3 regions of the Streptomyces sp. NPDC008121 genome follow, and region 3 is predicted to be linked to each of the others. Evidence: riboswitches for the same ligand, from Rfam matches in the RefSeq annotation. Region 3 holds a riboswitch; each other region holds the start of a gene.
The links. Region 3 has a riboswitch for cobalamin ahead of cobN (cobaltochelatase subunit CobN). Riboswitches for the same ligand answer to the same signal wherever they lie in the genome.
Positions count from the first base shown of each region.

Region 1 (2,253 bases), on a different contig from region 3:
CGACCCCAACCCGTGACACCCGACGCCAAGGAGGCGCAGGCGCGCCTGGGCGGACAGTTCACGCCGAGCCGTAACGTCCCGTGCCCGGGTGCGGTACCGTACGGGAAGCGTCGCGTGCCGGTGGCAGACTGTGTCAGGCATGGAGGCGCCGGACCGAAGGAGGTTGACGATGTACTCGTCCCACCCTTCGCTCTCGCGTGTCTGAGCGCGAGACGACCAGGCTCGTCGCCTGGAGCCAAGAACTCCGTCAGGTGCACCACCGACTGCGGGAAGCGCTGTCCGTGACCCGCGCCTCCCTCGCCGACGGCACCCCCGGTGAAGCGGCCACCCGCGAACTGCTGCTGTACTGCCACGGCTTCTGCACGGCTCTCGACGCCCACCACCAGGGCGAAGACCGCACCCTGTTCCCCGCCATCGCGGCCGCGCACCCCCAGTTGCGCCCGGTACTGCGCTCCCTTGAGCAGGACCACTCGATGATCGCCTACCTGCTCAACGGCCTCCGCGCCGCGGTCGACCGGGCCGCGCCGCCCGAGGAGCTCGACCAGCACTTCGAAGGCATCGCCGCGATCATGGAGAACCACTTCCGCTACGAGGAACGGCAACTGCTCACCGTGCTCGAGACCCTCGAGCTGGAAGCCGTACCCGGCGAGGTCCTGGGCCCGATATGAGCCGGTGAGCGGTGAATCCGCTTACGCCTCGTCAGCAGTGCCGGCACGCAGACAGTGGTCTGGGGCGACCCCCCACTGCCAACGGCGTCCCGCCCAGGGGCGACGGTCGAGCGCAGTGAAGCGGTCGCCGCAGGCTGCACCGGATGAACACTCCTTGTCATGATGGCTGCACTCGCGGTTGTGTCTGATCGCACAGAGTGTGGTCTGGCGAGGCGTGGCCGGTTCTGCGATGCTTTCGCCGAACAAGCGACGGCGGAACGAGGAAGCCGGTGAGATTCCGGCACGGTACCGCCACTGTGTAGGGGGAGCGACTCCGCCCATGGCCACCGCCCCATCAGGGGTGGGAAGGCCGGAGAAGCTGTGATCCCGAGTCAGGAGACTCACGCCGTCGCACCTCGATGTACGGGGCGGATTTCCCCAGGAGAGGCGGTGGCACTCGTGTGCCTGCGTATGTGTGAGGGCAGTTCCGCGCTGCCTGTGCTCCTCCGGAGCCGGCCTGCCCGGCGTGCCGCACGGGCTCGATCCCCCAGGTCCTGACGACCTCCTCCCTCAGCGGTTTCTTCCCGCACGCCGTATCAGGCGCACCGCCATGCCGGTGCGCCCTGGCCCACGCATGCCCTCAGGAGTCAACTTTGCCGTCCGTACGGTCCCTTGCGCCCGGTCGCCGTCAGGCTGCCGCAGCGGTCTTCCTGGCCGCCGCCCTCACACTCACCGCGTGCGGCGGCGCCTCCGGCCCGCCCGCCGATGCCAAAGCGGCAGCCGCCGGGAAGGGCTGTATCGAGGACTTCGACCCGGCCAAGGACTACTTCCCGGTCAAGTCCACGGTTAAGCACGCCGAGAACTTCACGCTCCGGTACGAGAAGAGCTACCAGGTCCTCACCGTCAAGGAGCCCTTCCCCAAGGGCAAGCCCGAGTCGTACGTCCTGGTCAAGTGCGGTGCGCCGAAGCCGGAGCTGACCGGTGAGCTGGCGTCCGCACAGCAGGTCACCGTCCCCGTCAAGAGCCTGTACTCCGCCTCCACCACCCATCTGCCGCTGCTCACCGAGACCGGCACCCTGGACGTGCTCACCGGTGTCGCGAGCGCCGTGGCCATCTCCTCCGCCGAGGTGCTCGAGCGGGTGCGGGCGGGCGAGGTCGTCGAGTACGCCAAGGACCGCACCCTCGACGCCGAAGCCGTCATCGGCGCCAAGCCGGACGTCCTGATGACCCAGGGCACCGACGACCCGCAGTACCCCAAGCTGCGCCAGGCCGGGATCGCCGTCGTCGCCAACGCCGAATGGCTGGAGCCGAGTCCGCTCGGCCGAGCCGAGTGGGTCAAGGCCATGGCCGCGCTCACCGGGGCGGAGCAGCGCGCCGGTGAGGTGTTCGACACCATCGAGGGCGACTACCGGAAGGTCGCGGCCAAGGGTGCGCAGGCCGTCGCGGCGGGCAGGCCCGTCGAGGTGCTGCCCGGAACGATGTACCAGGGCACCTGGTCCATGCCCGCCGGCGGCAGCTACGCCGCCCGGCTGATCAAGGACGCGGGCGGCACCTATCCGTGGGCGAGCGAGCGGGGCACCGGCGGCCTCCAGCTGAACTTCGAGGG
Region 1 covers NZ_JBIBHT010000001.1:742,425-744,677, reverse strand. The annotation lists gene ACFZBD_RS03240 (hemerythrin domain-containing protein) at 198-668, shown strand; cobalamin riboswitch at 864-1,071, shown strand; gene ACFZBD_RS03235 (ABC transporter substrate-binding protein) at 1,301-2,253, shown strand, end outside.
Region 1: it holds a riboswitch for cobalamin, as region 3 does, so the genes downstream of both, ACFZBD_RS03235 (ABC transporter substrate-binding protein) here and cobN (cobaltochelatase subunit CobN) in region 3, are expected to answer to the same signal.

Region 2 (2,253 bases), on a different contig from region 3:
CGAGGGCCGCCTGCAGCGCGAACAGCGCCGACTCGACCTCGCCTGACGGCGGCTCGTAGAGCGGGCTGAACCACGGCTCGTAGTCGGGCGCGATCTCCGTGATCGCCACCTCCGCCTCGGCGTCGGCGCCGGCGAACGGCTCCTCCTTGTGGTCGCCGAGACCCAGCACCAGCGGGAACACGGCCAGTGCCGCGACGACGAGCAGCAGCAACGTGTTGATCTTCGCGTTACGGCTCATCAGACGTTCGCCTCCGCCTTCTCGGTCTTCCGGGCGCCCGGGAGGAGAATCCCGAGACGGGTCAGATCGCCCTTGCTGGACTGCGTCAGCAGCCGCATCACGAGCACCGTCAGCAGGCCCTCGCTGACCGCGAGCGGCAGCTGCGTGACGGCGAAGATGGAGCCGAACTTGGCGAGCGCGCCCATGACACCGCTGCCCGGGTCGGGGAAGGCTAGCGCGAGCTGCACGCTGGTGACGCAGTACGTGGAGAGGTCGGCGACGAAGGCGCCGAAGAAGACGCTCACCATCAGCGGGAGGTCGAACCGCCGCAGCAGGCGGTAGATCCCGTATCCGGCCCAGGGCCCGACGATCGCCATCGAGAAGGCGTTGGCGCCGAGCGTGGTGAGCCCGCCGTGGGCGAGGAGCAGCGCCTGGAACAGCAGGGTGATCGTGCCGAGCACCGCCATCACCGGCGGCCGGAACAGGATCGCCCCCAGCCCCGTGCCGGTGGGGTGCGAGCAACTGCCCGTCACCGAAGGAATCTTGAGGGCGGACAGGACGAAGGTGAACGCGCCGGACGCGCCCAGCAGCAGGGTGGACTCGGGGTTGGCCTTGACCTCGCGGGTCAGGGCACGGACGCCGTGGACGACGAAGGGAGCGGACGCGACGCCCCAGGCGACGGCGTGCACGGGCGGTAGATAGCCCTCGGCTATATGCATGATCGGGAGACCCTCTCCAGCACCTCGTGGATGGACAACGCACCTTGGCCGGTCTCCTGGCTGACGGGTCATGCCGTCGCGGCTCCGCCTTCCCACACCGCGACGGTCTCCCGAGGCGGTGCAGTGGCTCCCTCGAAGGGTTCTCCCCGAGGGGTGGAGCCGGACTTCCCGATCACAGTGGCGAGGGCCGCACCGGTTCCACACCGGTTTCCCGTACACCAAGGCGGTGTGACATTAGTGGGTTGACCAGGCGCATCACAACACGGAGGCTTCCGCGGACGGTGTGTGACGGGTCTCTCGCGCCCCCCGCTCACTCCTTTCGGTACGTGTACGCCTCCGCTGCCGCCGCCTCCACGGCGTCCAGGTCGCCGCCCGCGCTCGCCGTGACGAGGGCGGCGATCGCCCCCTCCACGAAGGGGGCGTCCACAAGCCGGGACCCCTCGGGCAGCTCGTCGCCCTCGGCGAGGAGCGCCTTGACCGTCAGCACGGCGCTGCCCAGGTCGACGAGGAGGGCGACACCGGCCCCCCGGTCGGCTTCCCGCGCCGCCTCGGCGATCAGCTCGGAGCTCGTACCGAGGCCGCCGCCGGGGTCACCGCCCGCGGCGACGATCGGCGCGGAGGGGCCGCCGCCCGCGAGTCCCCGGGCGAGTTCGGCGACGGCGGAGGCCACGGCGGCGCTGTGCGAGACGAGGACGATGCCGACCGGGCCGCCGGTCACGGGGCCACCTCCGTACGGGTGGTGCCGTTGCGACGGCGGGTCATGCGGCCACCTCCGCGAGGGCGGCGATCAGCAGGGCGGACGAGGTGGCGCCGGGGTCCTGATGCCCGATGGAGCGTTCGCCCAGGTAGCTGGCGCGGCCCTTGCGGGCCCGCAGCGGGACGGTCGCCAGCGCGCCCTGTTCGGCGGCCGCCGCGGCCGCCTCGAAGGACTCGCACAGCGCGTCGGCCGCCGGGACGAGCGCGTCCAGCATCGTCTTGTCGCCGACCTGCGCACCGCCCAGCTGGGCGACGGCGGCGACCCCGGCGGCCAGGGCCTCGGCGAAGGTCTCGCGGGTGACCGTCCCGGCGTCGCCGAGCGCCTTTCCGGTGCGGCGCAAAAGGGTTCCGTACAGCGGTCCGGAGGCCCCGCCGACGGTGGAGATCAGCCGGCGCCCGGCGGTGGTGAGCACCCCGCCCGGTGTCGGGGGAGGCTCCTTCTCCAGAACCTCCGTGACGGCGGCGAAGCCCCGCTTGAGGTTGGAGCCGTGGTCGGCGTCGCCGATGGCGGAGTCCAGTTCGGTGAGGCGGTCGGCCTCGCGGTCGACGGCGGCGGCGACG
Region 2 covers NZ_JBIBHT010000002.1:618,028-620,280, reverse strand. The annotation lists gene ACFZBD_RS08285 (energy-coupling factor ABC transporter substrate-binding protein) at 1-238, opposite strand, end outside; gene ACFZBD_RS08280 (energy-coupling factor ABC transporter permease) at 238-936, opposite strand; cobalamin riboswitch at 965-1,174, opposite strand; gene ACFZBD_RS08275 (PTS-dependent dihydroxyacetone kinase phosphotransferase subunit DhaM) at 1,247-1,654, opposite strand; gene dhaL (dihydroxyacetone kinase subunit DhaL) at 1,695-2,253, opposite strand, start outside.
Region 2: it holds a riboswitch for cobalamin, as region 3 does, so the genes downstream of both, ACFZBD_RS08280 (energy-coupling factor ABC transporter permease) here and cobN (cobaltochelatase subunit CobN) in region 3, are expected to answer to the same signal.

Region 3 (2,253 bases):
GTCGGCGGCGGCGACCCGGAACACCTGGCGACCGACCCGCAGGAGCGCGCCGCCCGCGCGCTCCGGGTCGTACCCGTGCTCCGGGTCGTCCGCGTGCTTCGGGTCGTGTCCGTGCTCAGGGTCGTCCGTGTGCTCCGGGCCGTGTCCGTGCTCCGGCGGAGCGGGCGGGCGGACGGCCCCGGCCGTCGCAGCGACCCCCGGCGCCCCCGCCCCCGTTGAGAACAACGTCACATCCGCGCCCAGCCCGCCGACGTCTCCCCGCCCGTCGTCGAAGGCGAAGAGGAAACGGCCGGAAAGCGCTGCCGTCCACGCCCGCGCGCAGAGCAGCGCGTCCAGCTCGCGCGCCCACAACCGCGCGTCCCCGCAACCGTTTCCGTCGATCCCCGCCAGCGGCGAGACCACGATGTTCCGGACGCGTTCGTGGGTGGCGGAGGGCAGCAGTCCGGCCGGGGCGAGCAGCCCCGCGAGGTCGGCCCCGCAGCCCTCGCCGAGGCCGCGCAGCTCCACGTTGCCCCGCGAGGTGACGCTGATCCGCCCGTCGCCCAGCTCCTCCGCCGCCACGGCCAGGGACTCGACCTGACGTACTGTCAACGCGCCTGCGGGCAGCCGCAGTCGGGCCAGGCGCCCGTCGTCGGCGGGGTGCAGGCGCAGCGCCCCCGGGCAGGCGTCGCCACGGTCCCGTATGACGGGTTCGCCCTGGTTGGGCGTGGTGGGTGGGGTGGGCGGCATGGCGGCGAGCATACCCACGTGGTCGCGGGCGACCCTTCGGGCCGCCGCGGGCAGGATCTACTATGCAGACGGCATGGGGTCCCAGGACCCCGGGGAGGAAGCCCGGTGAGAATCCGGCGCGGTCCCGCCACTGTGAGCCCGCCCCGGGAACGGGGGCCGGGTGAGTCAGGAACTCCCGCCGTCCACACGACCACCCGGGGCGCGGACAACCCCGAGGAAGGCCTGCGCTCGCATGCGAATTCTGTTGCTGTCGCACTCCGACACCGACCTGCTCAGCGCCCGCGCGGCCGGCGGTCCGGTCGGGTACCGGTTCGCCAACCCCTCCCGCCTCGCCCCCGGGGACCTTCCCGGGCTGCTCGACGGCGCCGACCTCGTCGTCGTCCGCCTCCTCGGCGGCCTGCGCGCCTGGGAGGACGGCCTGCAGACGCTGCGGGCGACGGAGAAGCCGCTGGTCGTGCTCTCCGGCGAACAGGCCCCGGACGCCCAGCTGATGGAGAGCTCCACGGTCCCCGTCGGCGTCGCCACCGAGGCCCACGCCTACCTCGCGCACGGCGGCCCGGCCAACCTGGAGCAGCTCGCCCGGTTCCTCTCCGACACCGTGCTGCTCACCGGCCACGGTTTCGAGGCCCCGGCCGCCGCCCCCACCTGGGGCCCCCTGGAGCGCGAGCCGAGGCGGACCGACGGCCCGACGGTCGCCGTGCTCTACTACCGCGCCCACCACATGAGCGGGAACACCGCCTTCGTCGACTCCCTCTGCGAGGCGATCGAGGACGCCGGCGCCCGCGCGCTGCCGCTGTACGTCGCCTCGCTGCGGGCCCCCGAGCCCGAGCTGATCGAGACGCTCAGGGGCGCCGACGCGATCGTCACCACCGTCCTCGCGGCGGGCGGCACCAAGCCCGCCGAGGCGCAGGCCGCAGAAATGGGGGTGTCGCGAAGCGACTCGGACAAGGGTGGTGGTGGGCGACGGGCGGGCGAAGAGGCGTGGGACGCGGGGGCGCTCGCCGCCCTCGACGTACCGATCCTCCAGGCGCTCTGCCTCACCGGTTCGCGTGCCGCCTGGGAGGAGAACGACGAGGGGCTCTCGCCGCTGGACGCCGCCAGCCAGGTCGCGGTGCCCGAGTTCGACGGCCGGCTGATCACCGTCCCGTTCTCCTTCAAGGAGATCGACGAGGACGGCCTCCCGGCCTATGTCGCGGACACCGAGCGCGCCGCCCGCGTCGCCGGGATCGCCGTGCGCCACTCCCGCCTGCGGCACATCCCGAACGCCGGGAAGAAGCTCGCCCTGGTCCTCTCCGCGTACCCGACGAAGCACTCCCGGATCGGCAACGCGGTCGGCCTCGACACCCCCGCCTCCGCCGTCGCGCTCCTGCGCCGCCTGCGCGAGGAGGGGTACGACTTCGGCCCCGTCGAGGAGATCCCGGGCCTGGTCTCCGGCGACGGCGACGAGCTGATCTACGCCCTGATCGAGGCCGGCGGCCACGACCAGGACTGGCTGACCGAGGAGCAGCTGGCCCGCAACCCGGT
Region 3 covers NZ_JBIBHT010000004.1:381,761-384,013, forward strand. The annotation lists gene ACFZBD_RS16050 (cobalamin biosynthesis protein CobG) at 1-741, opposite strand, end outside; cobalamin riboswitch at 788-923, shown strand; gene cobN (cobaltochelatase subunit CobN) at 962-2,253, shown strand, end outside.